DNA from 2 places in the Shewanella zhuhaiensis genome. Region 2 is predicted to be linked to the other one. Evidence: riboswitches for the same ligand, from Rfam matches in the RefSeq annotation. Region 2 holds a riboswitch; the other holds the start of a gene.
What was found. Region 2 has a riboswitch for cobalamin ahead of MJ923_RS02365 (ABC transporter ATP-binding protein). Riboswitches for the same ligand answer to the same signal wherever they lie in the genome.
Positions count from the first base shown of each region.

Region 1: it holds a riboswitch for cobalamin, as region 2 does, so the genes downstream of both, MJ923_RS11720 (TonB-dependent receptor) here and MJ923_RS02365 (ABC transporter ATP-binding protein) in region 2, are expected to answer to the same signal.

Region 1 covers NZ_JAKUDL010000003.1:463,153-477,986, forward strand. The annotation lists gene gabT (4-aminobutyrate--2-oxoglutarate transaminase) at 1-465, shown strand, start outside; gene MJ923_RS11695 (methyl-accepting chemotaxis protein) at 603-2,723, shown strand; gene MJ923_RS11700 (MOSC N-terminal beta barrel domain-containing protein) at 2,783-4,648, opposite strand; gene azu (azurin) at 4,843-5,295, opposite strand; gene MJ923_RS11710 (DUF805 domain-containing protein) at 5,551-5,895, shown strand; gene MJ923_RS11715 (hypothetical protein) at 5,977-6,570, shown strand; cobalamin riboswitch at 6,659-6,786, shown strand; gene MJ923_RS11720 (TonB-dependent receptor) at 6,873-8,852, shown strand; gene MJ923_RS11725 (GDSL-type esterase/lipase family protein) at 8,933-9,529, shown strand; gene MJ923_RS11730 (HDOD domain-containing protein) at 9,674-10,402, shown strand; gene MJ923_RS11735 (LysR family transcriptional regulator) at 10,467-11,366, opposite strand; gene metE (5-methyltetrahydropteroyltriglutamate--homocysteine S-methyltransferase) at 11,531-13,801, shown strand; gene MJ923_RS11745 (dodecin) at 13,890-14,099, shown strand; gene queG (tRNA epoxyqueuosine(34) reductase QueG) at 14,096-14,834, opposite strand, start outside.
Region 2 covers NZ_JAKUDL010000001.1:549,760-564,593, forward strand. The annotation lists gene MJ923_RS02310 (serine hydrolase domain-containing protein) at 1-65, opposite strand, end outside; gene MJ923_RS02315 (helix-turn-helix domain-containing protein) at 178-1,389, opposite strand; gene MJ923_RS02320 (DMT family transporter) at 2,068-3,027, shown strand; partial or broken gene MJ923_RS02325 (Mobile element protein) at 3,213-3,305, opposite strand; gene MJ923_RS02330 (hypothetical protein) at 3,366-3,950, opposite strand; partial or broken gene MJ923_RS02335 (transposase) at 4,171-4,365, opposite strand; gene MJ923_RS02340 (hypothetical protein) at 4,594-4,830, shown strand; partial or broken gene MJ923_RS02345 (transposase) at 4,948-5,142, opposite strand; gene MJ923_RS02350 (hypothetical protein) at 5,301-5,693, shown strand; gene metH (methionine synthase) at 6,013-9,753, opposite strand; gene MJ923_RS02360 (histidine phosphatase family protein) at 10,008-10,679, shown strand; cobalamin riboswitch at 10,726-10,898, shown strand; gene MJ923_RS02365 (ABC transporter ATP-binding protein) at 10,986-11,783, shown strand; gene MJ923_RS02370 (FecCD family ABC transporter permease) at 11,780-12,838, shown strand; gene cobT (nicotinate-nucleotide--dimethylbenzimidazole phosphoribosyltransferase) at 12,872-13,900, shown strand; gene MJ923_RS02380 (adenosylcobinamide-GDP ribazoletransferase) at 13,906-14,685, shown strand; gene cobU (bifunctional adenosylcobinamide kinase/adenosylcobinamide-phosphate guanylyltransferase) at 14,682-14,834, shown strand, end outside.

The DNA of each region.
Region 1 (14,834 bases), on a different contig from region 2:
GCCGGTGGCTTCCCGCTCTCGGGTATTACCGGCCGCGCTGAGGTGATGGATGCCATTGGCCCCGGCGGCCTTGGCGGCACCTACGGTGGTAGTCCGCTGGCCTGCGCCGCAGCGCTGGCTGTGATTGAAGTGTTTGAAGAAGAAAAACTGCTGGAGCGCTCAAACGCCATCGGCAAGACCATCAAGTCTGCCATTGGTGAGCTGGCCAGCCGTTATCCGCAAATCGCCGAGGTGCGTGGTCTGGGTTCCATGATAGCTATTGAGCTGATGGAAAACGGCAAGCCTGCCCCTGAGTATTGCCCGCAGGTGCTCACCGAGGCCCGTAATCGCGGCCTTATCCTGCTGTCATGCGGTACCTACGGTAACGTGCTGCGGATTTTGGTGCCCATCACGGCGCCGGATGAGCAAATCCAGCGCGGGCTTGAGATCATGGCTGAGTGTTTCGAGGCCGTACTCGGCAAATAATCTCAGCAACAAAGGCGGCCCATCAGGGGCCGCTTTTTTGTTGGATTAAATGATGTTATTGCGCAAGGTGTTACAGGGCAGGGAAGCTCATACCGACTATACTCAGACATGCCTTTTTTGGATTTTTGGGGAAAACCATGAAAAGACTTCCTTTGCGTCAGAAGCTGCTTTGGATGACCTCGGCACTGTTTCTGGCCACAGTGGCGATTATGTCCGTCAGCCTCTGGACCACATTGTCTGCCGATACCGAGGCGCTTGCCAGTGAGGTCGATGATGCCCTCAATGATGAAATTCGTGCCAAGCTGACTGCCAGTGCCGGTCGATACGGCGAAAAGGTGGCTGCATTTATCAACGAGGCCTACCGTATTCCCTATTCGTTTTCTGCGATGATGGAAGACAGTGCCCTGAATCAGGGGATGAGCCGCGAAGCAGTGCAGTCGGCAGTGGGCGCCATTTTGCAAAAAAACCAGCAGATATCGTCCATGTATTCCCAGTTCGAGCCCAACGGCTTTGATGGCCGCGACAGCGAGTTTACCGCGTCCGGACTGATGCACTCGGTGGCCGAGGTAGGCACCCTCGAAGTGTATTTTTATCGCAACGACGATGGCAGCATCACTCAGCAGCAAGTGGATGATGCCAGTGAAAAATACGTCGATACTCTCAATGAATTCGGTCTGCGCGAGGCCGAGTGGTACCTGTGTGCCAAAGACAGCGGCAAGCCCTGCCTGATGGAGCCCTACTTATACGAAATCGAACCCGGCAACAATATGCTGATGACGTCGCTCACAGTGCCGATAATGCGCGGCGGCCGTTTCCAGGGCGTGGTTGGGGTTGATTTGAACCTGCCGGTATTTCAAAAGCTGATTGAGGAGCTCTCGGCCAGCCTCTATCAGGGCAAGGCCAAGGTGACTTTGCTGTCCGGTAAAGGGCTGGTTGTGGCGGCGAGCCACTATGACAAAAAAGCGCGGCCACTGGCTGAATCCATCGACAGTGGCCTGTCACAGCAGATCCTGGCGCTTGGCAAGGGAAGTGGTTACTTACTGAATGACACCAGTCTGATAGTGGGTTACCCCATTGAGATCCCACTGTCGGGCAGTCAGTGGCTGCTCAGCATTGAGGTGCCCCGCGAGATTGCTTTTGCCAGTGCCGACAAGGTGCACGACAGCATGGAGGCCATGGCATCGGGCATGGGCCGCTTCGTGTTGCTGCTGGGTATTGCGGTGGCGGCAGTGGCTGTGGTGCTGATAGCCCTGTTTATCCGCAGCATTGTGGCGCCTATTCAGCAAATTCAACAGCGGGTAAGCCAGCTTGCCAGCGCCGAAGGGGACCTGACCCAGACGCTGAAAGTGGAGGAGCATGCTGAGCTGATTGCCCTTGGCGATGGCTTTAACGCCTTTATCGGCAAGCTTCACGGGCTTATCAGTGACCTTAAGTCGGTAGCCACTGAATCGCGCCATGAGAGTGAGGCCACCGCACGTATTGCCGACGAAACCAAGCAAAGCGTAAACCGTCAGTACAGCGAAATCGAAAGCGTGGTCACTGCGGTAAACGAGATGAGCCACACCGCCCATGAGGTGGCCAAGGCGTCTGAGCAAACTGCGTCTGAGTCGTCGGCAATGGCATCGCAGGTGAAGCAGAGTCAGGATAGCCTCACCGAAGCGGTGAAACTGGTTTCCACCATGGCCAATGAGTCTCAGCAGGCGAAAATTGCCGTGGGCAAGGTGGCCGACAGCAGCACCAATATCAGTAAGATTTTGGAAGTGATCAGTGCCATTGCGGCGCAAACCAACCTGCTGGCGCTTAACGCGGCTATCGAAGCGGCCCGCGCCGGGGAGCAGGGCAGGGGCTTTGCGGTGGTTGCCGATGAGGTTCGTTCGCTGGCATCCAAAACCCAGGCTTCAACTGATGACATTGGTCGCTTAATTGATGCGCTGCAACAAGAGGTCAGCGGCGCCACCAACATTATCGACAATGGGGTGGAGCTGGCCGAGCAGGCAACAGCGCAAACCGAACGGGCATTTGAAGCGCTGTCATCCATGGTGGAGCGGATTAATGAAATCTCCAATCAGGTGACCCAAATTGCCACCGCAGCCGAAGAGCAAAGCTCGGTCACCGAAGAGGTCAGCCGCAACATCACCGGCATTTCTGACTCGGCAGCCGAGCTGATGCAGCTTGCCGAACGCGCCCGTGAAAGCAGTGAGAGCCTGGCCAAACTGGTGGGTCGCCAGGATAGTGAACTGGCCAAACTTCGTACCTGAGGTCATTCAGTACAAAAAAGGCAGCCCGGAGGCTGCCTTTTTTCAATTGGTGTCAGCAGTTAACTTAAGCTGATGTCCACATCGTTCAGCGGCACAGCGCAGCAGGCCAGGATCAGCCCCGCGTTTTGCTCGGCTTCCGATAAGGCTTCGGCTTTGTGCTGCACCACCTCGCCGCTGACGAGCCTGCATTTACAGCTACCGCAGATCCCGGCGCGGCAAGACCAGGGGATGCTGATGCCCTGCGACTCGGCCTGAGCCAGCAGGCTGGTTTGGTTGTTGCCTTGAAACGCCTTGCCCGCGATGCGAATGCTGACGGATTTCTCTTCTCTGGCAGCAGGAGCTGCCAGGCCGCCAAAGCTTTCGGTGTGGATTTGCGCCTGGGATACTCCTACTGCCTGCAACTGGGCTTCCACATGTTGCATAAAGCCAACGGGCCCGCAAATATAGGCTTCGGTGGTGGCGAGTTGATGCTCAAGCCTGGCGATGCAGTTTGACTCGTGAGCAAGCCAGCGACCGCGATTCCCTTGCCAGCTGTCATCGGCCTTGGTCAGCCAAATCTCTAGCGTCATGCCACTGGCGGCAAGTTCACCTAACGCCTCGGCTTCCGGGATGTCCTCCTGGCTGCGGCATTGATGGATAAAATGGATATGAGACAGTGGCTTGGCATCAGTTGTTGCGCCGCCTTGCTGAGTGGCCTTCAGCAGGGCGGTGCGGGCCATGGCCAGCATGGGGGTGACACCTGAGCCTGCGCTGACAAGCAGCAGTGTTGTGCCCGCCCTGGGGCTGAAACGTCCTTCGGGGCGTCCGCAGAGCAGAGTGCCCCCAATCGCCAGTTCGTCATGCAGCCAGTTGGAAATATGCGCGCCTTCGGTGCGTTTTACCGCGATATGATACCGGCCGTCCCCCGGGGAATGGGTCAGGCTGTAACGGCGGATGTGGCGCTCACCATCGATGTCCACGGCAAACACCAGGTGCTGGCCCGGCAGGAATCCCGGCAGTGGTTTTTCATCGGCGGCTTTGAAAGAGAAGGCACAAAAATCACGGGCAATGATGCGTTTCTCGGTGAGGATTAGCGCGCGTTTTGCCGGAGCCAGATTGCGATAGTGTTCGCTCTCCTGGGTTTCCAGTACCTCAATGACATCGTCTTCGTGGATGGTGCCTTCGTTCAGGGCTATCAAATTCTGGCCAAAGTTGACATCGCCATTGGCACTTTTGCGAAACTTGCTCAGGGTCGAGAGTGGTTCACCCTGGGGATGGAAGCGGGCGGTGCCGGGCTGCACCGTGGTCATTACGCAGCGGCCACAGGGCTTGGCCACATCGAACTCGACCTCACCAATACGAATACGCTTCCAGGTATCCTCTTCGAAGGCGCGGGTGTCTGAAACCACCAAATTGGTGCGAAATTGGCTCATCTGGCTGATGGCGTCGGCCCGCAAATTGAGATCTTCAAGCGAGGCATCACTGATAAGCAGCAGTGGATAGCCATCGGCAAAGCTGACTCGGGTGCCGAGCTTTTCGCGGTAGCGGTCGGAGGTTTCGCCAAGCCATAAAAGCTGTGCACTTTCGCCTAAAATGGATGACACCCAGGCATCAGCAAGTGGATGGGTGGCCAGGCCATTGAAGCTGTCTTTCCAGACCCGGGTTGGTACCTGGGTGCGTTGAAAGGCCGATGCTTGCAAACGCAAATCCGGCTTACCGGTAAACCTGAGCCAGAGTTCACCGGACTGAATGGCTTCGTCGGTTCCAAGCGGCTGGATCTGTTGCAGTAATGGATGGGTTCGGGCGGTAATGAACTCGCCATTTGGCCGCACCACCATAAAGCGGCGATCCCCGGCAAGCCCTTCTTTGCTGACCCGCGCCTGAGACAGCCTCTGCGCGGCCATGGACTTGACCGGATAGATATGGATTTCACTGAGTTTCGCCATTGGCCTTCTCCCTGCATCGGCGGCAAAAGGCTCACTATATACGTTTCGCGGGCAAAACAGCAGCCGTGAAGCGGGGTTTGATGACGTGGTCGGGCTGCGGGCCTGCTATTGCTTGCAGCAAAAGAAAGGGGCGCTGGGCCCCTTTGGCGTCGTTAAGGCGTTCTCAGGGCCCCTTTGGCGTCGTTAAGGCGTTCTCAGGGCGTGATGACGAAGCTGCCCTGCATGATGGCCCAGTGGCCGGGGAAAGAGCAGAAGAAGCGGTAGGCCTCAGCGGGCGCCAGGCCTTCCAGGCTGAAACTGACAGAGGTGGACTCGCCGCCGCCCACCAATGCCGTGTGCGCCAGCACCCGGGTATCATCGGCCTTGATGTAAGCTGCGTCGGGGCCAGCTGCCATGCCGTCGGTAGCGACCGCCTGGACATCGGCAGCTTTGGTCAGCACCCAGTTATGGCCCATGGCTGTTTTGGGCAGGGTACCAGTGTGGGTCAGGGTCAGAGTGACCTGTTTGCAGCTGGCCGGAACCGTCAGCTCCTGTGCACTGAATTGCATGGCGTCGTTGGCGCTGATACTGAGTTCGCAGTCGGAGGCAAAAGCCGGTGCTGCCAGGGGGCTGCTGCCGAGCAGCAAAGCCAGAGTGAAGTGTCGCATATGCTTATCCTTTTTTGAGTTATCGGCAGGATAATAGCAATTGATTTTATGCAAATGGGAATTATTTACATTTGTTATCTAAGCTGGTACGACCTTGGTTCGCCTTAATCATTAGGCGGACTTTTCATGCTTTGAAAATGTGCTGTCTATGTTAAAGTATCGCCACCTGCCAACAGCAGGTGAATGAATCATAAGGATAAAGCCGTATTTTATGCGGTAACTTGGGGCGAGATTGCCCGTTTTTAAGGAGAAACCATGGAATACTTTATTGGTGCACTGAAAAAGTACGCTGATTTTACAGGTCGCGCCCGTCGCAAAGAATACTGGATGTTCGTCCTGTTCTACTTGATTTTTTATGTTGTGACTATTGGTATTGATATGGCTTTGGGCACGACATTTATCGCCGCAATTTTCTCGCTTGGTTTGTTGCTACCTTCTCTGGCCATCGGTGCCCGCCGTCTGCACGACACGGGTCGCAGCGGTTGGTGGCAGTTAATCGGGTTTATCCCATTGATTGGCGCTATCGTACTGATAGTTTTCTACTGCCAGGACAGCCAGGACGAAAACGATTACGGTGCCAACCCTAAGGCGCTGGCCTGATACATCCGGGGGAGGCATTGCCTCCCCTTGTCTTTCAGTCGTTTCAGGATGAAACGGCATCGACTATCACGGAAGCTGACGATGACCCGATATCTGCTCCCTCTGTTCGCCCTGTTTGCCGCAGCGAATGTCCAGGCCCAAACCCAGGAGTTATCTCTGTTTGGTGCCCCTTTCTCATTTGAATTGCCGGACGGCTGGAAACAGGCGGCGCAGGACAGCCGCGCAGACATGGTCAGTTCCGAGTTTGTGCCTGCGAGCGAAAACCTCAATCAATGGGGCGCCCTCATCTGTATTCAAAGCTTTAAACTGGCCGGTGAAGCGCCGTCGCCGGAAGTGTTCCTCGATAGCCTGGCAAGCCAGTATCAGCGCAGTTGTGAAGGTGAGTCGTCTTACCACAAGTTGGGCGAAACCCAGCTCGATGGTCATCAGGGCTTTCATGGCATCTTGGGGTGCAGCCGGATGCCCAATCAGCACCAATCCATGGAAAATCAGCGGCCGTTTTTCAGCGAGCCGGAAGGTGAGGTGGGTTACTACACGGTTTTCCTGCGCCCGGGGCAATTGCTGCTGATGCACAAATCCATGCGAGGCCAGGTGTTTGGCGCGCAGAATATTCCGCTGACACCCGCTAACCATACTGAATTTATTGCCTCTATGTTGCCACTCAGGCTGAAGTGAAACGCCAGTAAGGCAATACAAAGGTATTAGACATTTATACGTATAGACGTCTATAATGCGCCGCCCGCCGAGTTCGGGCGGTTATTTTTTAAGTCAACCCTTTGGGTGCCCGCATTGGCGGGAGAATCGGGAAGTCGGTGCAAATCCGACACTGCCCCCGCAACGGTAATGGCGTTTTGCCTGAGTCCGGAGACCGGCCCAAAAGAGGTTTTGCTGTGGATTTCGGTGGGCAGATCCGCACATGTGGCTCCCTTTGGGCCGCCGACAACCTGCCCCGTTTCCCTTGAAGGAGAAAAAGGAAAATGGGAACCAAACCTTCTTTTATCGCACTGGCCGTGGGCGCTTTGCTTGCTCCTGCAGCTTTTGCCGGATCCTCTGCCGTCGTGGCAACTCTTGATGATGCTGACGCCAAAACCCTTGCCGACGAACACCTGGTGGTGATCGGTCGCCAGCTCGACACCCCGTTGAATATTGCCGCCAATGTGGCAGTGATTACCGCTGAAGAGATAGCTCTCAGCGGTGCCACCGACCTTGCGGGTGTACTGCGCGGTCAAAGTGGCATTCAGGTGAGCGATAACGGAGTAGGCCCCGTGTTTGCCATGCGAGGCTTTGGTGCTGGCCAGGCTGCCAACAACACCTTGATTCTGGTTGATGGCCGTCGTCTGAATAACATCGATATCGCAGCCCCGAGTTTGTCGGCGGTTTCTGTCAGCCAGATTGAACGAATTGAGATCCTCTCCGGCAGTGCCGGTGTGCTCTACGGCGACCAGGCCGTTGGCGGTGTGATTAATATCATCACCAAGCGCCCGGAAGGTCAGAGCGGCGGCGCCAGTATAGGTGGCGGCAGTTTTAACAGCCTCAATGCCTCGGCCGATTTTGCCACCGAAATCGGTGCTGGCTGGCATGCCTTCTTTGGTGGTCATTTCGATAAGAGTGATAACTACCGCGATCACGCCAAGAGCGAGACCGGCAGCCTGCTGGGTCGCCTCGAGTACCGGGGGGATAGCAATCAGTTTTTTGCCGAAACTTCGTATTTCGACAACGACAGACAGCTGGCAGGCTCGCTGAATGAAGCACAGCTAAACGACAATCCGCGTCAGGCCAATGAATACAATGCCACTGATTATCAGCATGAAATCACTAAAGCGGCCCGCAGTGGTTATCAGCATCAGTTAACCGAACATTGGGCCCTGGGCGCCGATGTGGATTACAGCGACACCCAGGTGAACTACATCAGTTGGGGTGGTCAGGGCACCACTGAGCGTTCACTGCTGGCATTCTCGCCCAAGGCTATCGGCAAATATCAGACCCGTGCCGGAGAGCTGAAGCTTATCACGGGCTTTGACCTGTCCCGCGGCGAGTCGGAATTTGAATCTGCTTACATGAGCCGGGGCAACACCCAAAAGCTGTGGGCTGGTTTTGTGCAGGCCAGCGTGCCGTTGACCGAGCATTTCAGCTATGTGGTGGGTGGCCGTTACGCCGAAGTGACCGATGACATTCGTGATGGCAATACCTTCCCCAATGGCGGCGAGCTTGACAACGATGCCCACGCGCTGGAGCTTGGCGTCAATTATCGCCCTTCCGATGCAAGCCGCTTTTATCTGCGTGCAGAAGATAACTTCCGCTTTGCCAAAGTCGATGAGCAGGCCTACACCTCCCAGGGCAGCTTAAGACCCCAAACCGGCCGCAGCTACGAAGCGGGCTGGGATTATCTGGGCAATGCCCAGGCGCTGCGTCTGAGCCTGTATCGCCTGTCGCTGGAAGATGAAATCGTATTCGACCCCAGCGCCGAAACGCCAACCGGCGGTTTCTTCCAGGGATCCAACGTCAACGCCGATGAGTCCCGCCGTTATGGCGCAATGTTGGATTGGGACTGGCAAATCAGCGATGCCGTTAAACTGGGGCTGGACTACCAGTACACAGATGCCGAATTTACCAAAGGCCCCAATGACGGTAAGGCGCTGTCCTGGGTGGCCAGACACAGCGGCCGCGCCTTTGCAGGTGTGAACCTTGCAGAGCACTGGCAGCTGTATCTGGACGCCAGCTATACCGGCAGCCGCTTTGTTGAGGGTGACAATGCCAACGCAGGCAACCAGTTGGATGCATTCTGGCTTGCCAATGCGGCACTGAACTTCAACATCGACGCCATCAATGCCAGCCTGCGGGTGGATAACCTGTTCGATGAGCAATACGCCGCTTCTGGCTATTACAGCGAGTGGGGCAATGGCTATTATCCCGGCGAAGGCCGCAAGATCAGTCTGACCTTGGGCGTGCGCTACTGATAAACGCCTGAAAACAAAAAGCCGGACTTGTGTCCGGCTTTTTTTTCGGCGATAACAGGTGTACTGAAAGGGAGACAGCTGTGCGACTGAGATATTGTTTGGCCATCATATTGATGCTGAGCGCCTGTGGCGGTCCGCGTTTGCCTTATTTGGGCGAGAATGCCCGGCTGCTGGCTTTTGGCGACAGTCTCACCGTGGGTGTTGGTGCCCCGGATGACGGCGATTATCCGGCGCACTTGGCCCGTCTGTGTGACTGTGAAGTCATCAATGGCGGGATCTCCGGTGAAACCACCGCCGAAGGGCTTACCCGTTTTGCCGAGGTGCTGGAAGAATCCCATCCCGATATGGTGATCTTACTCGAAGGTGGCAATGATATTCTCAGAAACCTCGACAAGGTCGACCTAAAAGCCAATTTGGCGGCTATGATTAGGGAAGCTCAGGGCAGGCAAATTCCGGTGCTGTTGGTGGCCGTACCCGACAGGCAATTGTTTTTATCGCCACCGGACCTTTATGCTGAACTTGCCGATGAGTATTCATTGCCGCTGCTGGAAGACACCCTGTCCAAGCTCCTGACTGACAGCGCCATGAAATCGGACACTGTTCATTTAAATGACGCTGGTTACCGGGTTTTGGCCGACGATATTTACCGTTTGGCGAGCCAAAGTGGTGCCTTTTGATGACATGTGGCTAAAAAAGTGCAAACCCCGGGAAATCAACTTGACCGAGAACAGGATTTTATGGGTAAATTCCCCGATAATAATAACCAGGGCGGGTGTTGGTCAGGTCTTATTTCGTTGCCCGGACAAGAATAGGTTAGTTTCATGACTGAGCTTGAGCATCAGGTTTTTTCTCAAATCAGGGCGATCATTGCCAATGAAGAACAGGTCATTGGTCGTCGCGGGATCCTTATCCCGCTGAAAAAGGCCATCATCGCAGACGGTGATGTGCGTAATGTGGTGGACATAGTGTCCAGCGATCCCGCGTTGGCGGCGCATTTGTTGTGGCGCTCTACCACTGCTCACGCTGGTGGTGTAGCCAATAACAGCAAAAACCGCAGCCTTAAGGATGCGCTTATTCGCCTGGGTCAGGTCAACATTTACCGCTATGCCTTCAGTTTTTACCTCAAAGAGCGCCTCGATGAGCTGCCCCAGCCGTACAAAAAGTTGGTGCAGGGCTACTGGCGCCTGACCGAGAGCATTGCTGCTTCTGCGGTCGACAGCTTAAAAGATGTCGGCAGCCATATAGACCCGGATGAAGTGCAAACTCTGGCGCTGTTCAGCGTGTTCGGCCAAATCATTGCGCTGACCGCCTTTGCTTATCTCAATGCTGAGTCGGAAGAGTCGTTCCCGCTCAGTATCATCAAGCAAATCATAGATACCCAACAGCAGACGCTGACGCTGGAAGCCTTTGATTCACTGGGGCTGGATGAGGAGCTTAAAGAAGAGTTTATGATTGCTCACAACCTGCGTCAGACCCGAAACCCCAACTCAGCCGGTCTGGTGCTGCGACGGGTGTTGTCGATGCGTGGGTTGCTGCTGAATCCACTGTAAGAATGCTAAAAAAACGCCTGCATTTGCAGGCTTTTTTTATGGGTACTTTTCTATAAATCGGCTGTTATCGCGGCTGGCGGGCAATGCCTTCTGCGGCAACCAGTTCCAGATAACGTTGCAGCTGACTTGAGTTGGCACTGCCACGACGGTAGGCGCCAAACAGGGGGCGTTTTAAGCCCTCAGCGCCGAGGCGCACGCTGGTCAGGCTGAGTCCCTGGGCTTCGCTGATTGACCAGCTTGGCAGGGCGGCAATACCATCCTGGCAGGCGATGCGTTGCAGCAGTACCGAGGTGAGGTCGCAGGTTTTCTGCACCCCCGGGGTAACGCCAGCAGGCTCCAGAAACAGCCTGAACAAGTCCAGGCGCTCCAGTGGTACTGGATAGCTGATAATCGGCAGTCCTTCCAGATCCCGTGGCAGCACCTGTGGCTTGTTGGCCAACGGATGTTCGTTGGCAACAGCCAGACGCACTTCAAAATCAAACAGATGCTGATAAGCCAGTTGGTGGCCGGGCACAGGATCGGACGTCAGCACTATGTCCAGCTCGCCAGATTCCAGCGCGTTGAGGGAGTCGAACAGGTGACGACTGGAGAGATCCAGATCTGAGTCAGGAAACTCTGCCCGGAAGGCTTCCATCACAGGCATCAACCAGCGAAAACAGCTGTGGCATTCAATCCCAACCCGAATAAGGTTGGCATCACTCTCCAGCCCCTTTTTCAGTACAGACTCGGTTTCCATCACCCGCGGCAGAATTTCTTCGGCCAGATTCAGCAATCTGGCACCTTCCTGGGTAAAGGACAGGGGTTTACTTTTTCTCACAAACACAGGCGAGTTGATGCGGGTTTCCAGCTCTTTAATCTGATGAGACAAGGCAGACTGGGTGACAAAGCGTTTTTTGGCCGCGGCCGCGAGGCTGCCACTCTCTTTCAGTGCCATCAGGGTGCGAAGGTGTCTTAGCTCTATCATCTCTACTCCACATGAAGTTTGTTCATGTTGCCCGTGAATGCAATTCGTTTGCTTGCCAGAAGACTACCACAATAAACTTCTAGACGTCCAGACGCCTATTAAAATTTGTTTAACAGGGGTCTCTCTTTGAATTGTGTTCATATTAAACCAATAAGGTATACAATATGCAATTAAATAGTCTTGGTTTCCCACGGATAGGACGTCGCCGTGAGCTGAAGTTCGCCCTCGAGCAATACTGGCGTGGAGAGTTGTCCCAGAGCGAGCTACTGGCACAGGCCAAGGCTCTGCGGCAGACCCACTGGCAGTGGCAGGCTGATGCTGGGGTAGAACGTTTGCCGGTGGGGGATTTTGCCTATTACGATCAGGTGCTGACCCTGGCGGCGACCTTAAATGCTATTCCTTTGCGCCACCGCGATGGCGATAAGGTGGATCTGGATACCCTGTTCAGGGTTGCCCGTGGCCGTGCGCCAAGCGGCAAAGCCGCAGCAGCGGCGGAAATGACCAAGTATTTCAATACCAATTACCACTACATAGTGCCCGAGCTTCACGCCGACCAAACTTTTTCCATCGCCTGGACTCAGTTGTTTGATGAAGTTGAGGAGGTCAAGGCGCTGGGCTACGACCCCAAGCCCTGCATTCTGGGCCCCGTATCTTTCCTGTATTTGTCGAAAGCCTACGGCAGTGAGTTTGATAAATTAAGCCTGTTGCCTCAGCTGCTGGCTACCTATGCTGAGCTGCTGGCGCGCTTTGCCGCTCAGGGCGTGAGCTGGGTACAAATTGAAGAGCCTGTGCTGGCGCTGGATCTGGATGAAAGCTGGCAGGCAGCCTTTGCCACGGCGTACCAGGCTTTTACCTGTGTGTCGGTTAAACTGCTTTTGACCAGCTACTACGGCTCAGTGGCCCATCATGCTGACATCATAGGTGCGCTGCCGGTGGCGGGGCTGCACCTGGATCTGGTGTCTGCGCCGGAGCAGCTTGAGGTCTTTTTGCCCAAGCTTGGACAGCAGCAGGTGCTGAGTTTGGGGCTTATCAATGGCCGCAACGTGTGGGCCGCCGATCTTGATGTGATTGCCGAGCGTATTGCCCCGCTTGCAAGAGATCTTGGCGATCGCCTGTGGTTGGCAACTTCCTGCTCGCTGCTGCACACGCCGGTTGATCTCGATGTGGAAACCACCCTTAAGCCTGAACTTAAGCGTCAGCTCGCCTTTGCCAGGCAAAAGCTGTTGGAGCTGAGAAGTCTCGATACCCTGCTGACCGTCCCCAGTGGCCCTGAAGCTGCGGCGATTGCCGCCGAATGTGCGGCGCGCCGCGCCGAGCGCGCCCAGGCCGCCGATGCCGCGGTGGCCGCCAGGCTGGATGCACTCACCAGCGCCGATTTTGAGCGTCAAAGTGCGTTTGCTGCCCGTCAGCAACAGCAGCAACAGCGGCTTAAGCTGCCACTTTTGCCAACCACTACCATTGGTTCTTTCCCGCAGACCCCGGCCATTCGAGCCCTGAGAAGCCGTTTGCGCAAAGGTGAAATCAGCGTCCTTGAGTACGATAACCAGCTTAAGCAGGTGTGCCGCGATACCATCGACCGCCAGCTGAAACTCGGCATAGATGTGTTGGTGCACGGCGAAGCTGAGCGTAACGACATGGTGGAGTACTTTGGTGAGCAGCTCGAGGGTGTTGGCTTTACCAAAAACGGCTGGGTGCAGAGTTACGGCAGCCGCTGCGTAAAACCGCCATTGATATACGGCGATGTATCTCGCCCTAGGCCGATGACTCTCGACTGGGCCGAGTACGCCCAGAGTCTGACCGACAAGCCGGTGAAAGGCATGCTGACCGGGCCTGTAACCATTCTGCATTGGTCGTTTGCCAGGGAAGATATCAGCCGCGAGACTATCTGTAAGCAAATTGCACTGGCGATTCGCGATGAAGTGGCGGATCTGGAGCGCTCAGGCATTGCCATTATCCAGATTGACGAGCCAGCGTTCCGCGAAGGGTTGCCCTTGCGCCGCGTTGACTGGCAGACGTATCTCGACTGGGCAGTGGACTCCTTTAAGCTGAGCGCTGCCTGCGTGCGGGATAATACCCAAATCCACACTCACATGTGCTACAGCGAGTTTAACGACACCATAGCTGCCATTGCCGCCATGGATGCCGATGTGATCACCATCGAAACCAGCCGCTCGGCCATGGAACTGCTGCGCGCCTTCGAAGACTTTGAATACCCGGCCGAAATTGGCCCGGGTGTGTACGATATTCACTCGCCCAATACACCGGATGTGGAGGCCATGGTGGCGCTGATGGAACGGGCGGCCAAGCGCATTCCGCTCCGGCAGCTTTGGGTCAACCCGGACTGTGGCCTTAAAACCCGTACCTGGGATGAGGTGGAGCCGGCGCTGCGTAATATGGTCGATGCCACCCGCGAGCTGCGTCGCCGCCTGGGCTGAGGCTTGGCTCTGAAATCAGGGACTATACTGAGGGAACAATACCGAAGATGCAGCCCAAGGCTGGATCTTCGCCATCAGGAGGCTTGCCATGAATCATGTCTACAAGATAGTTGAAGTCACAGGTTCCTCTACCCTCAGCAGCGACGATGCCATACGTAATGCAGTGGCTGCGGCGGCGCAGTCACTGCATCATCTGCGTTGGTTCGAAGTGATAGAAACCCGAGGTCACCTTGAAGCGGGTGTGATAGCCCATTGGCAGGTAACGGTGAAAATCGGTTTTACCCTGGATACGCCTTAGGCGTCTCTGGGCATGCCTTTTTCGATGGCGCGCACCAGTCGCGCCGTCTTACGACTCTCTGTAGTGAGGCCACTTTGCTGACGGGCAATGGCCCAGTGAATGTGCTCTGCTACCATCTCATCCATGTTTTTATCCATGAGCCGTGCGTTCAGGGCGCTCAGCACTTCTTCGCTTGCCGGCGCATTCCCGAGTGCTACCGCAATGTTTCTAAGCCACCTTTTATGGCCAATGCGGCGGATGGCGCTGCCCTCGGTCTCGCGCAAAAAGGTAGCTTCATCCCAGGCGAATAAGCTTAGCAGCGACGGCAGCTTGAGTGGCTGGCGGGTTTGAAAGTCGGCTTCAGCTGACAGCGGTGAGCCACTGTTGACCGGACAGGCCAGCTGGCAGTCATCGCAGCCGTAAATGCGATTGCCCATCAAGGGGCGGAATTCTTCCGGAATGGCGCCCTGCAACTCAATGGTGAGGTAGGAGATGCAGCGTCTGCCATCCACCACATAGGGCGCGACTATGGCGTCGGTCGGGCAGCTTTTGATGCAGGCAACGCAGGTATTGCAATCCTCGGCAATGGGAATGTCGATGGGCAATGGCAGGTTAACCAGCAGCTCGCCCAAAAAGAACCAGCTGCCAGCCTGATGATTAAGAATAAGCGAGTGCTTACCGGTCCAGCCCAGGCCGGCTTTTTCCGCCAACGGCCTCTCCAAAATTGGCGCCGAGTCGACAAAGGGGCGAAAGTTT
Region 2 (14,834 bases):
AGTGAAATACCTGAAAAACAAACAGAGAAGATCTGTTTTTTGCTTTGCCAAATGAGTGTGTCCATTAACCAGTTCCTTGGGTTGGGTTTGAACCCCGGATACTAGGTAATTTTTACTGGCTGCAAGTGCCGCCCGATAGGACAGGACTCAGGAAAAAGGGATATAGGACTTGTGTGTTCAGGCTTCTACCGCTTCGGCCTTGCTCAGCTGGCGGAACTTGCTGGGGGTCATGCCTGTGCTCTTTCGAAAGGCGGCATAAAACGCCGATTTTGAGTTAAAACCGGACTGTAAACCTATGTCTATGATAGTCATGTCCGGCTCGGCAACCAGCCTGGATTTGACCGTCTCCACTCGGTATTGGTTAACGAAGTCAAAAAAGTTCAGTTGCTGGCTTTGATTAATCGCCTGAGAAATATTATGCAGTGAATGCCCCGTCTCTTCTGCCAGCTGATTTAAGGATAGCTCGGAGTCAAGGTAACTCTGATGGGATTCCATATGCTGGCTGAGCTCTCTAAACAGGTTTTCTGCCAGGGAGGCGGTCAAGGATGACTTCTCATATTTTACTTTTCGATCTTCAGGTGATGACTGCGGCGGCGCTAACTCGATGGCTTTTTGGTGTGGGTTATAACCCCGCTGTGCTTGTCCTATTTCTGGGTGAGCTATCAAAGGTTCGAACAGCGTCTGCTTCTGAAAACCCAGAACCGTCATCACCACCAAAATGACAAGCAGCATAAGGTCGGTGATTTGGTTGATTGGAAATCCGCTGACACCAAAGCTATCCAACATCAGATACGTAATATCCAGAACCCAGAACAGTACAAAAGCCAACTGCAGTGCAATTATCCAGATGATGGTGGAAACAAAGGGCGAGGAGTAATAGCTTTTCAGTGCATTGATGGTTCGCAACGTCTGCTTCAGGCAAAGCCAAAGGTAAATCGGTGTCTGAATGAAGGAGCCCGCGACAATAAAGACGATGCCGGGTGTCAGATACCATGGAGCCTGCTCAGCCGCGCTGCCAGCCATAAGTGCGGCTTTATCGGCTGAGGATTGCAGATAGAAAGGCATCATAAGCAACACAGAAAGGGCGAAAGGCGCAAGGTGCCACAGGAACACGCGCTTGACCTCTTTGCAAAGCAGATGACTGATATAGCCATAGAGCAAAGGTGCAAAAAGCAGGTGCAGGGGAAAAATCAACCCAAGGATATGTGGATATGCGGTGTGCAGGTTTTGCTGATAACTGAAACTGTCAAACAGCACTAATGTTAAAGCACCACTGAGCGCAGCCAGCCATTTTCTGGCAGTACCAAGTTGGCGGTGAGAAAGTAGCATAGTGGTTAAAAGAGCGCTTAGCAGGACGGCAAAAAGCGTCGCGGTTTCAATCCATTGCATAACCTGGTCCGTTCAAGTATCCCTTATGACTGGGCCACAAGGTCAAGAGATCCTGATTTCCTCTGCCGAGAGTAACAAAAAACCGGGGAAAAGTGAGAAAAAAGCAGAATGGGTCTGTCACAGCAGTCAAAGGTTGCACCACATTCTGTCCAAATTGCCGGGAGGCTTTGCTGTCATTGAAAGATGCGTCTGTAGCTGCATTTTCCTATTGCCCATCTTAAAGCCACCACAGCTGCAACAGAGCAGCTCGGCGTACCTATCATAGCCGCACTCGATAGCCTGTTACTGCTTGGCGAACCAGTCAGTCTCAGACTCAGGCTCAGGCTCAGACTCACCCGTTGATCCATCGCCGTCCCCGGCGGCATCGCACTCGTTGTACTCAATCGCTTGGGGAAATAGCCTGGCTGCAGAAGCTCAAGTCGGGCGGAAAGCAAGGCTTTGCCTGTCCGGTCTTTTGTTCTAAGCCTGCCGCAGGCATGCTTGGTTATCGCAGTTTTTGCATAAGTGTTGGCAAATTACTGGGGCCATCAAACCTACTTTCAGTAATTCATCGCCATTTATCAGAGATTGAAGCGAAACAGAGTGTATCTTCGTAGTTCACAAAGTGTTTAGGATGTCCCCTGTACCGTCCTTGGCAGAAAGCCAAAAAACCAAAAACCAAATGCGCAGAAAGGTCGAATGAACAAAAAGCCACAGATTGCATCAACCCAGGATAACGGTCGGCTGTGGCTGCTCACGGCGCTGACCATGCTGGCCTTTGCGGCCAACTCGCTCCTTTGCCGCGAGGCGCTGGTGTCCGGCAGTATTGATGCAGCGAGCTTCACCCTGGTGCGGATGGTGAGTGGCGCCCTGGTACTTATGATGCTTGCCTTTATGCAATCAGGAACTGCTCCGGCGCCAGAATCAAAACGACAGTCAAAGCAGGCGAGGCTTGCCGGCAACTGGCGCTCGGCGCTGGCGCTGCTGGGCTACGCCGCAGCCTTTTCATTTGCCTACCTCAGCCTCACTGCTGCTACCGGCGCCCTGCTGCTGTTTGGGGCGGTGCAGGCCACCATGATTGGCTATGGCCTTTGGGCGGGTGAGCGGCCGAATCGGTTGCAGCTGTTTGGCATGTTGCTGGCGCTGCTCGGCTTGGGCTGGTTTTTACTGCCTGGGGTAGCAGCGCCCGACAGCGTCGGCGCCCTGTTAATGCTGCTGGCAGGCGTTTGCTGGGGCGTCTATTCGTTACTCGGGCGCGGCGCTGCATCGCCGCTTTCTGCCACTGCCGGCAACTTTGTCCGCAGCGTCCCCTTGGCATTGCTGCTGTATGGGGTGATTGCGGCGGCTGAGATGGCGTCGCAAGGCGAAATAGCGGGGCAGGGAGAAGAAGCGGCGATTTTCAGCGTTTCCGCCATTGGTGTGCTGTACGGCATTGGGTCTGGTGCCATCGCATCCGGGCTCGGCTATGCACTCTGGTATGCGGTATTGCCCCGCCTCGAAGCCACCACAGCTGCAACAGTGCAGCTCAGCGTACCCATCATAGCCGCGTTCGGCGGCCTGTTACTGCTTGGCGAGCCACTCAGCCTCAGACTAGTCCTCTGCTCCATCGCCGTCCTCGGCGGCATCGCACTCGTCGTACTCAACCGCTCGGGGAAGTAGTCTTACTGAAGATGCTCAAATGGGGGAGCGCAAGGCTATGCCTGTCTTGTCGTTCGTCCTCTATTAATTGATGCGACGGGCTGAGGCATTGTAGGCATCAATTGAGTTTTGATGTTTACTTCAATGGTCAATCGACGACGCGGGAAACCTCAAAAAGGTTTGGCTGTCATCTATTGTTCTTTCACACCGAATAAAAATGCCCGCCGCACGCAGCGACTGATGCAGTGATAGAAAGGCGTGTCTTCCAGACTTACCTGCGTATACCTTGGCCGTGGCATCACCCATCTCCCCGCTTCCTGTCAATGGCTTGTTTAAAGCCTAGTCAAGCCTCGGGGAAGCTACCGACAATTGTGGGTGTCTTTGTTATTTTTTTTGGGGGGGAGTTTTAAAACTTTAAAAGAGTATTTGTTTTCCTTGCTGATGCTTAAGTATCCATTTTTAGATAAGTAAACTAATATACTATCGAGTTTCTGCTTGTTGTTTTTTATTTTTGTTGAGAAGTCATTTATGTTCCATTCACTGCCGTGGTTTCTATAAAACCATTCCAGCTCTTTTAGAAACTGTCTCTCAATGTTTGTGAAAATGCCACTAAGAGATTCACTATTTTTAATTTTACACGTAGTTTTGTTGAGACTTTCTTTCTCTGTCGGGAATTCATCTAGGAAGCTGTTTTTCAAAGGCTCTAGTACTTCAATGAACTCTTGAAGCGTGATACTTATAGTCGTTTCTATTGCGCTGCTAGCATCCCAAAATGTAATAAAACCTTCTTCTAATTCATAACCATGCTCCTCTCTTACTACACATATACCATTACTCACGGCCTCTAAAAAACTGAGAAAATCACAAGGAGGCAATACAAACAGATACTTAATTAATGGATCGTACCTTTTATCTAAGTAAGCATATATGTTGGGTAGATGCATTTTTTAAACCTTTGCGAGGGCTAGTTGGAGTCAAAGAAGACTCAGGATAACCCCAACACTGTGTGGATAAAAGAATCCTTGGTGTTTCCCCCTCTTTCTTCCGGTAGGAGTGTCTCAGAGAGGCCTCTATTTTGTTGTAGCTATTGCATGCACTCACTTTAGCCTCAATGGGTAGAACAATCGTCAGGACAGGCATCTGGCTGTATCTGAAGGCGCCACCAAACACTGGCATGTCCCCAGTAGTGGCCGCACCAAGCTCGAGCAAACGGGACTCGACCCAATCCCGCCGATGTTCAGAGCTTTTGCCGCTGTAATCGTCCACACCGCACAAAAATGCCCTCCGCACGAAGCGACTAATGCAGTGATAGAAAGGCGTGTCTTCCGGACTCACCTGCGTATATCTTGGCCGTGGCATCACACACCTCCCCGCTTCCTGACAATGGCTTGTTTAAAGCCTAGTCAAGCCTCGGGAAAGCTACCAACAATTGTGGGTGTCTTTGTTATTCATTGTTTGTACCAACAATCATGGGTGTCTTTGTTATTGTTGTTTATAATTAGTATGTATTTACTATTGATATCTTTCTGTCGTCGATAGCATAATCAAATAGGAAGGGAGTGGATCAAAGCATAAATGGAGGTTTTTATGAAAAGAATTTTAGGCTTGATAGTTATCGGGACAGTAGTTGGCTCATTTTTGAGTACTTCTGTTAGCGCTTTTTCGGCTGGATGCTATTCAGAGCAAGATAGCTTTTTCTCGGCATCGGATGCAGCAATGTCAAATCCAAATGATAGTAATTTACAAGCAGCAGCTGATACCGCAGAGCAAGTGTATATGGCTTGCCTGCGTTCGCAATATCCAGAGGCTCCAGAAGAGACTTAAACCAGCACAAACCTATGGTTTGTTTTTTTAGGGACAGTTCTAATAAGCAGCTTAATGCTGCTTTTGTTTTTGAACATTAGTCAGGACAGGCATCTGGCTGTATCTGAAGGCGCCACCAAACACTGGCATGTCCCCAGTAGTGACCGCACCAAGCTCCAGCAAACGGAACTCGACCCAATCCCGCCGATGTTCAGAGCTTTTGCCGCTGTAATCGTCCACACCGCACAAAAATGCCCTCCGCACGAAGCGACTAATGCAGTGATAGAAAGGCGTGTCTTCCGGACTCACCTGCGTATATCTTGGCAAAAAGATCTGCCTGTCCTGTCTTTTGATGTTTTGTGCGAATTCTGACAGTGATTAACCGCTCGCTCTTGCTGTGTTAATCTAAGATACTGACACATAAAAACATTTTTTGATTTCTATCAGTCCTTGATAAAATGTTCTTTGAACTAGCAATCGGAGATCGACTGATGAAACCCAACCTTGATGTTCAACTCCATGTTCTGACCATTCTTGCAGACTCAACCACTAATCAAGTGCTGACGCTCGATGAGCTTCCCCGTAAAAATTTTAGCCTAGGCCAGTTGTCCTATGCTGTCGAAATGCTGTTGGAACAACGATTCATTCGAGCAAAAAGCTTGCAGACAGATACTGATGAACACACTTCGTTCATCATCCATGGATTAACTATTGGTGGGCGTCAATATCTCGCGAGCTTGGCTGTCAACTCATCTTTTTCTGAAAAGTTACGAAGCCTGTTAAAACGTATTTGGAAAGGGTTTGTTTCTGAGGGTGAAAAACAAATTTATCAATGGATTATCAAGGGATATTGGGTTTATCCTTCGCTTACATTTTATCTCTAGGAAAGACGGGGCAGGCATAACACTTTGCTCGAAGGCAGCACCAAATTTAGGCATATCCCCAGTAGTGACCATCGACAGCAAGGATGCTGTCGTTGAGCTTACAGGGACGTACTTGCAGCGTGTCACGGATGGGGATATGCGAACGGCACACCGCAGGTGATTGGTTGCGGCAAAGCTGGCAGCCAGTTTTCTGCCGATTAGAAGCGAAAGGCATACAGCAAGATTCTGGGCGCCAGCCCAAAAAACAAAAGCCGCATTAAGCGGCTTTTGTTTTTCATTCCCGATAGGGTGATTCGCGACCCTGATCACTCAGGGCGACTTATTCAGGGTCATAGTCAAGCACTGGTGCCAACCACTTCTCAGTTTCAGCAACCGTCATCCCCTTACGGCGGGCGTAGTCTTCAACCTGATCCCTGCCGATATTGGTCACGCCGAAATAGCGTGCCTCGGGGTGGGCGAAGTACCAGCCGCTAACGGCCGCTGTGGGGTACATGGCAAAGCTTTCGGTGATATTAAGGTCAATGCACTCGTTGGGCTTGAGCAAATCCCACAAGAGCCCCTTCTCGGTGTGATCCGGGCAGGCGGGGTAGCCGGGGGCGGGGCGGATGCCGCGGTATTTCTCGCGGATAAGCGCCTCGTTGTCGAGGTTCTCATCGCTGGCGTAACCCCAGAACTCTTTACGTACCCGCTCGTGCATGCGCTCGGCGAAGGCCTCGGCCAGACGGTCGGCCAGTACTTTAAGCATGATGGCATTGTAGTCGTCGTGGTTGGCCTCGAAGCGTGCCAGATGCTCATCGATGCCGTGGCCTGCGCACACCGCAAAGCCGCCGGTGTAGTCGGCCACGCCGCTGTCTTTGGGGGCAACAAAGTCCGACAGACAGAAGTTATCGTTGCCGACCCGCTCGATTTGCATCCGCAGGTGATGGGTGGTCATCAGTACTTGGGTGCGGCTCTCGTCAGCGTAAAGCTCGATATCGTCATGGTTTACGGTATTGGCCGGGAACAGGCCAATCACGCCTTTGGCGGTGAGCCACTTTTCATCGATGATGGTTTGCAGCATGGCCTTGGCATCGGCAAAGAGTTTACGGGCTTCTTCACCTACTACTTCGTCTTCGAGAATGCGCGGGAAGTGGCCGTGCAGTTCCCAGGCGCGGAAAAACGGCGTCCAGTCGATACGGTCAACCAAATCATCCAGCGGGTAGTCTTCAAATACCTGAATACCCAGTTTATTCGGCACCTTGGGCTGGTAGTTGGCCCAGTCGAGCTGGCAGCGGTTTTCACGCGCCGCCTCGATGGAGATAATTTCTTTGCGCCTCCCCTGTGACAGGCGTTTTTCGCGCATCACATCGTATTCATCGTAGGTGGCCTTGATGGTGGCTGCGCGGGTCTCTTCGTTGATGAGTTTGCTCACCATGGGCACGGCGCGGGACGCATCGGGGATGTAGATGGCGCCGTGGGGGTAGTGGGGCGCAATCTTGACCGCGGTATGGATTTTCGAGCAGGTGGCGCCGCCGATAATGGCAGGCAAGGTCAGGCCTTCACGCTCGAAGGTTTTGACGTTGTGCACCATTTCATCGAGGCTTGGGGTAATGAGCCCCGACATGCCGATAATGTCCACATTCTCTTTTTTGGCGACTTCGACGATTTTCTCCACTGGCACCATAACGCCCAGGTCAATCACCTCGTAGCCGTTACAGGCGAGCACCACGCCAACGATGTTCTTGCCGATGTCGTGCACGTCGCCTTTTACGGTGACCATCAGCACCTTGCCGTTGCTCTGGCCCGCGACCTTTTCGGCCTCGATAAAGGGGTTTAAGTAGGCCACGGCCTTTTTCATCACCCGGGCGGATTTCACCACCTGGGGCAGGAACATCTTGCCCTCGCCAAAGAGGTCGCCTACTACGTTCATGCCGTCCATCAGCGGGCCTTCAATCACATCCAGCGGACGGGTGGCCTGCTGACGGGCCTCTTCGGTGTCGGCGTCGATAAATTCGGTAATGCCTTTTACCAGCGCATGCTCAAGGCGCTTATTCACCGGCAGGCTGCGCCACTCCAAATCTTCTTTTTTACCGGCGCCGCTGCCAGCGCCGCCGCGATACTTTTCAGCAATCTCAAGCAGTTGCTCTGTGTTGGTAGAGTCTTCCACCGGGCAGGGCAGGTTAAGCACCACGGCTTCAACCCGCTCCTTAAGCTCGGCCGGAATGTCATCGTAAATTGCCAGTTGCCCGGCGTTCACAATGCCCATGTCCATGCCTTCTTTAATGGCATGGTAGAGGAACACGGCGTGGATGGCCTCGCGCACCGGGTTATTGCCACGGAACGAGAAGGACACGTTGGACACGCCGCCGGAAATCATCGCATGGGGCAGGGTGGCCTTGATGTCGCGCACCGCCTCGATAAAGTCCACCGCGTAGTTGTCGTGCTCTTCGATGCCGGTGGCCACGGCAAAAATGTTGGGGTCGAAGATAATGTCTTCCGGTGGGAAGCCTACTTTATCAACCAGAATGCGGTAGGCGCGGGTACAGATTTCAATTTTGCGGGCGCGGGTGTCGGCCTGACCGGTTTCATCAAAGGCCATGATGATGGCGGCGGCGCCGTAGCGCTTCACCAGGGTGGCCTGCTCGATAAACTTGGCTTCGCCTTCTTTGAGGGAGATGGAGTTAACGATGCACTTGCCCTGCACGCACTTAAGGCCCGCCTCGATGACTTCCCATTTGGAGGAGTCAATCATGATGGGCACCTTGCTGATTTCAGGCTCGGAGGCGACAAGATTGAGGAAGGTGGTCATCACCTCTTCGCCATCCAGCATGCCCTCATCCATGTTGATGTCGATGATCTGGGCGCCGTTTTCCACCTGATCCCGGGCGACATCGAGCGCGGTCTCGTATTGGCCTTCTTTAATCAGCTTCAAAAACTTGGCAGAGCCTGTGACGTTGGTGCGCTCACCCACGTTCACAAACAGACTATCGGCGCTGATGGTGAGCGGCTCAAGTCCGGCGAGGCGACAGGCAACCGGCAGCTCAGGCAACTTGCGCGGCGCGTGCTTTTCAACGGCTTCGCGGATAACGCGGATATGCTCAGGGGTGGTGCCGCAGCAGCCGCCGACTATGTTCAGCATGCCTTCAATGGCCCACTGCACTATGATGTCGGCCATTTCTTCGGGTGTTTCATCGTAGCCACCGAACTCGTTTGGCAGGCCCGCGTTGGGGTGGGCCGACACATAGGATTCGCTGATGCGGGAAAGTTCTTCTACATAAGGTCGCAGCTCTTTTGGCCCCAGGGCACAGTTAAGGCCCATGCTGATGGGCTTGATATGGCGCAGCGAATTGTAAAAGGCTTCGGTGGTCTGGCCTGTGAGGGTACGGCCGGAGGCATCGGTAATGGTGCCTGAAATCATTACCGGCAGGCGCAGACCAACCTCATCAAAAATGGATTCGATGGCAAACAGCGCGGCCTTGGCGTTCAGGGTATCGAAAATGGTTTCCACCATGATGATATCGGCGCCGCCTTCAATCAGGGCTGCGGTGGATTCGCGGTAGGCGGTTACCAGATCATCGAAGTGGATATTTCGGTAACCCGGGTCATTCACATCCGGGCTGATGGAGCAGGTGCGGTTGGTGGGGCCAAGTACCCCGGCCACATAGCGGGGGATGCCGGTTTTGGCTTCCACTTCATCGGCCACTTCCCGGGCAATGTGGGCACCAACAAGGTTTATCTCGGCCGAGAGCGACTGCATGTCGTAGTCGGCCATGGCCACAGTGGTGGCGTTAAAGGTGTTGGTCTCGATGATATCGGCACCGGCCAGCAGATACTCGCGGTGGATGCCCTTGATTATCTCAGGCTGGGTGAGTACCAAGAGGTCGTTATTGCCTTTAACGTCGCAGTGCCAGTCGGCGAAGCGGCTGCCGCGGTAATGCTCTTCCTCCAGTTTGTGGCCCTGGATCATGGTTCCCATGGCGCCGTCGAGGATAAGAATGCGGTTGGAGAGATCCTCGTTCAGTCGCTGTTGACGGCTGTGGGCAAGCGCCTTGGTCGCCTGGGATAACACTGGAGTTGCCATAAAAACACCTGCAAAGTACAAAAAGGTTCAGTCCTGAATGCGCCGCCCCGTGGGGCTTTGGGCTTCTTAAACGGCAGAGCCGATAGAGCCAAAAGCCAGTTTACGGCCTGAAACAGGCTATGGCGAGGCTGCTGCGCTGGATTTCTGCGCAGCCTTTGGCCGGGGCAGAAATTTGATTTGGACATTTATACGTATAGACGTCCATAATACGCGAAAAGTCCGCCCCGGAGCAAGTAACGCTCAAGCAGGCCACGGTGCGAAAAAACAGTGCGGATAAACAACCAGAGGTGAGCGCCAGTATGATTTCCTGTGAGCTGATATTCTGGCGTCACGGCAAGTGTGAGAACGAAGGTGTGCTGCGGGGCAAAACCGACAGCGCCCCAGAGCCGTCGGCAATCCAGGCCATTGCAGAGCGTGCTGCCAACATGCCAGTGCCCCATGCCATTTTCAGCTCGCCGCTGCGTCGCTGCCTTGAGCTTGCTGAGGCGATGGCACTGCCTTTGGGGCAAGCGGTGCAATTGCAGCCCGGCCTTGCCGAGATGGACTTTGGCGACTGGGATGGCCGCAGTCTTAACGAGCTGTGGCAGCAAGAACCCATAGAGGCCTGGTGGCAGGCCCCCTGGGACCAGAACGCCGGAAACCAGCTGCCCCCCAATGGTGAAACAATGCAGGCCTTCGAGGCGCGGGTCGATGAAGTTATTGCTCAGATTCTTTGCGATGTGCAGGATGGCGAGCGGCTGTGGCTGGTGACCCACGGCGGTGTTATTCGCTGCATGATGGCTTCCTTGCTTGGGGCGAACAGAGTCGCCGGTTTTTATAATCGCCTCGATATTCCCCATGGCGCCTGTGTCCGAACCCGCTGGTTTGCCACTGCTCAGGGTTGGCAGGGGCAGCTTATCTGGCAGAATATGGAACTTGTGCGCTAAAGCGCGGATAATCTGCAGTTTAGTGGCCGTGTGGTCGCCACAAATTTGAACATTATTGGGTAAAGGTGTCGGGGGCTAAGCCAACCCGACGTGAAAAGGGAACCGGGGAGTGCCTGTTGGTACCAGCCCGGACTGTGCCCGCAACTGTGTGAAGCAAGTGTGCTATGGGTTAATAGCCGTGCTTCGAGTCAGGATACCTGCCTTTATCTGTCGCAACTTAACCTATGCATCCGGACGGGTTATCCGGAGGAGTTTTATGCCTATCAACTTTGCTCCCCCGGGCTATACCGCGGGAGATTTTCTGTTATGAACACCGCCATCACGGTGAATGAACTGTGCTGGCAGGTGAACGGCCGGGCGCTGCTGGACTCGCTCAGCTTTACCCTGAGCGGTCGTGGCATGTACGGCGTGATTGGCCCCAATGGCGCGGGCAAGTCGTCGCTGCTGCGCTGTTTATACCGTTTTATCCGCCCCGACAGCGGCACCATTGTGATTAATGGTCAGGACATAGATGCCTTCTCCCGCAAGGCCTTTGCCCGGCTGGTGGCTGTGGTGCCCCAGGAGTTGCCGCCGCTTTTTGACCTTGCCACCGAAACCGTGGTCGCAATGGGGCTTATTCCCCACAAGGGCTGGCTTGGCGCCGACAGCGCCGCCGACAAAAAGGCGGTGGCCGAAGCGCTTGCCAAGGTTGGTCTTGAAGGTTATGGCAAGCAGCCCTTTGGCAAGTTGTCCGGCGGCGAAAAGCAGCGGGCCTTGATTGCCCGGGCGCTGGTGCAGCGGCCGACGATTCTGATCCTTGATGAACCAACCAGCCATTTGGATGTGCGCTATCAAATTGAAGTGCTGGAGCTTTTGAAACGGCTCGATGTGTTTGTGCTTTGCACCATCCACGACTTAAACCTTGCCAGTGCCCTGTGTGATGAGCTGCTACTGCTGGATCACGGCCGGCTGATTGCCAAAGGCACGCCAAAACAGGTGTTGACCGAATCCCTGATTGGCGACGTATTTGGGGTGTGCTGCACCGTTGAGCCCCATCCTCAGCACGGCAAGCCGCTTATTCATTACTTTTACGGCTACGACCGAAGTCTGGGGGCGCACATATGAGCGGTATCCGCGCCTTGTTTACGCCCCTCGGGCAGCGTGATTATCTGCTGGCCGCTCTGGTACTGGCCTGTTTGGTATCCCCTGCGCTTGCCAGCATGTTTGGCGCTGCGGATATTCAGTTCAGCGAAGCCATGTCGGTGTACCTGCATGCCCTGATTGGTGAGCGCCCGGCGGACGTGCCATATCTTGACAGCCGTATTCTGCTTGAACTCAGATTGCCACGCATTCTGCTGGCGTTTGTCTGCGGTGCAGGTCTGGCGCTGGCAGGTTGGGCGCTGCAATTGGTGACCCGTAACCCCCTTGCCGATCCATACCTGTTTGGTATCAGCTCGGGGGCATCCCTCGGCGCCATTGTGGTGATGAGTCTGAGCAGCCTGTTCGGCGGCGCCTTTGTAGAAGCGGCAGCTGGTATCAGCTTGCCGCTGGGAGCCTTTGCCGGCGCCTCGGCTTCGGTGCTGATGGTGCTGGCCTTAAGTGGTTTTGGGCTGCAAAGTCAGGTGGAGCGCATGCTGCTCTCGGGGGTGGCCATCTCGTTTCTGTTTGGCGCTCTTGGCAGTTTGCTGCTGTATTTTTCAAGCCCTCAGGTAACAGCTTCACTGCTTTTCTGGAGTCTGGGCAGTTTTGCCCGCGCCAGTTGGGATCTGCTCTGGTTGCCATGGACCATCTTCGGGGTGTTTGTTGGCTTTTTATCTGTGATGCGTCGCCAGTTGCTGGCGCTTTCGGCCGGGGATGAAACCGCCCATGGCCTTGGGGTGCCGGTGGCGAGGCTCAGGATAGTCAGCCTGCTGATGTGTTCCCTGATGACCGCAGTGCTGGTGGCAAGTTGCGGGGGCATTGGTTTTGTCGGCTTAATGATCCCGCACATCACCCGGCTGATGTTTCCCGGGCGCCAGTCGCTTATGATTGTGGTGCTGATGGGCGGCCTGTTTATGATGTGGGTGGATGTGCTGGCCCGTTCGTTGCTGCCCGCTCAGGAACTGCCGGTGGGCGTGATTACCGCCGTGATAGGCAGTGGATTTTTCCTGCTGCTGTTGCTTGGTCGCAAAGGTCAATAACAAGCTGTAAAAGGATTTGAATAAGGATAGGCAATGTTTGAAATAACACCGCCGGACAGGCAAAAGGATGCGGACATTCAGGCGCGCATCGATGGCAAAACCAAGCCTCCCGGCGCCTTGGGACAGCTTGAAGGGCTCGCCGCTTCGCTGGTGCGTCTGCTTGGGGATGAGCCGCAGATCCGTCGTCCGGCCATGTTGGTGTTTGCCGCCGACCATGGCATTGCCAATGCCGGAGTGTCGATTGCGCCGCCGGAAGTGACCGCGCAGATGGTGGCGAATTTTGCCCGTGGCGGCGCGGCCATCAATGTGTTTTGTCGTCAGCTTGGCTGGGAAATCGAAATTATCGATGCCGGTATGTTAACGGCGCCGGACCCAAGTCTTGGGGTAACAGATTGTCGCCTGGGGGCGGGCACTGGCCCTATCCACAAGCGTGCTGCCATGACCCTTGGTCAGGTGGAACACGGCCTTAATTTCGGCCGCGAGCGGGTCAGAGCCCATGTTGTCGAGGGCAGTAACCTGATTGGTCTGGGCGAGATGGGCATTGGCAATACTTCCAGCGCAGCGGCTATGATGGCCGCGCTGCTGGGGCTTGAAGCCAAAGACTGTGTCGGCCGCGGCACCGGCGTGGATGCCGCCACCCTCAAGCGCAAGCAAATGCTGGTGGAGCAGGCGCTGCTGTTACATCTGGACACCTTAACCAGTCCGCAATCTGTGCTTGCCTGTGTCGGCGGCTTTGAAATTGTGGAGATGACCGGCGCGGTACTGGCGGCGGCAGAACTTGGCGTCCCGGTGATTATCGATGGCTTTATTGCCACGGCCGCTGCGCTGGCGGCGGTGAAAATGCACCCTGAGTGCCGCGATTATCTGATTTTTGCCCACCGCTCCGGCGAGCGTGCCCATGGGCTGATGCTTGAGCACCTCAAGGCCGAACCCTTGCTGGACCTGGGGCTCAGACTGGGCGAAGGCACTGGCGCGGCGCTGGCGCTGCCTTTGGTGCAGGCGGCGGCCAACTTCTACCGCGAAATGGCCAGTTTCGATGATGCAGGGATTGAGAAGGTATAAGACGTATGTCATTCAAGCGTGAACTCGAGCTGTTTTTGTTGGCGCTCACCTTTTTTACCCGTATCCCTGTGCCGGTACGGCTGGAATACAGCCTCGAAGGTCTTAGCCGCGCCAGCCGTTATTTCGGACTGGTGGGCACCCTGGTTGGGCTGCTGTCGGCGCTGGTGTTTTATCTGGCGCAGTTGGCGTTCCCGCCCAGCGTGGCGGTGGTGCTGGCCATGGTGGCGTCGGTGCTTATTACGGGTGGGTTTCATGAAGATGGTCTTGCCGACACCGCCGACGGTTTTGGCGGCGCTTTTGAGCGTGAGCGCAAGCTGGACATCATGAAAGACAGCCGCCTTGGCAGTTATGGTGCTCTGGCGCTGATATTGGCGCTGCTGTTTAAGTTTCAGCTACTCAGTGAACTCGCGCTCTATTCAGCGTCCAGCGTGGTGGGCGCGCTGATTTTGGGCCATACCCTCAGCCGCGCTTTTGCCGCCAGTTTTATTTTCAGCCACACCTATGTGCGGGATGACGATGCCAGTAAATCCAAGCCGCTGGCGCAATCAATGCACTGGGACGAGGTGCTGTTTTTGATGCTGAGCGCCGCTGTGGTGTGTCTGCTGCTCACCGGCATTGGTGCCACGCTGGTGATTCTGGCGACCCTTTTTATCACCCGCAGCCTGCTTGGCCGCTGGCAGAAGCGTCATATCGGCGGCTACACAGGTGACACTCTGGGAGCCTGCCAGCAAATCCTCGAGCTGGCGCTGTATCTGGCATTGCTGCTTCTTTGGAGCCAGTCGTGATCCATCTGGTACTTGGCGGTGCCCGCAGCGGCAAGAGCCGTTTTGGCGAAAACTGTGTCCGCGAACTGGCGAATGAAGGCATTTATCTTGCCACTGCGCTTGCCGGTGATGGCGAGATGGCTGCACGCATCGAGCGCCACAAACTCGAC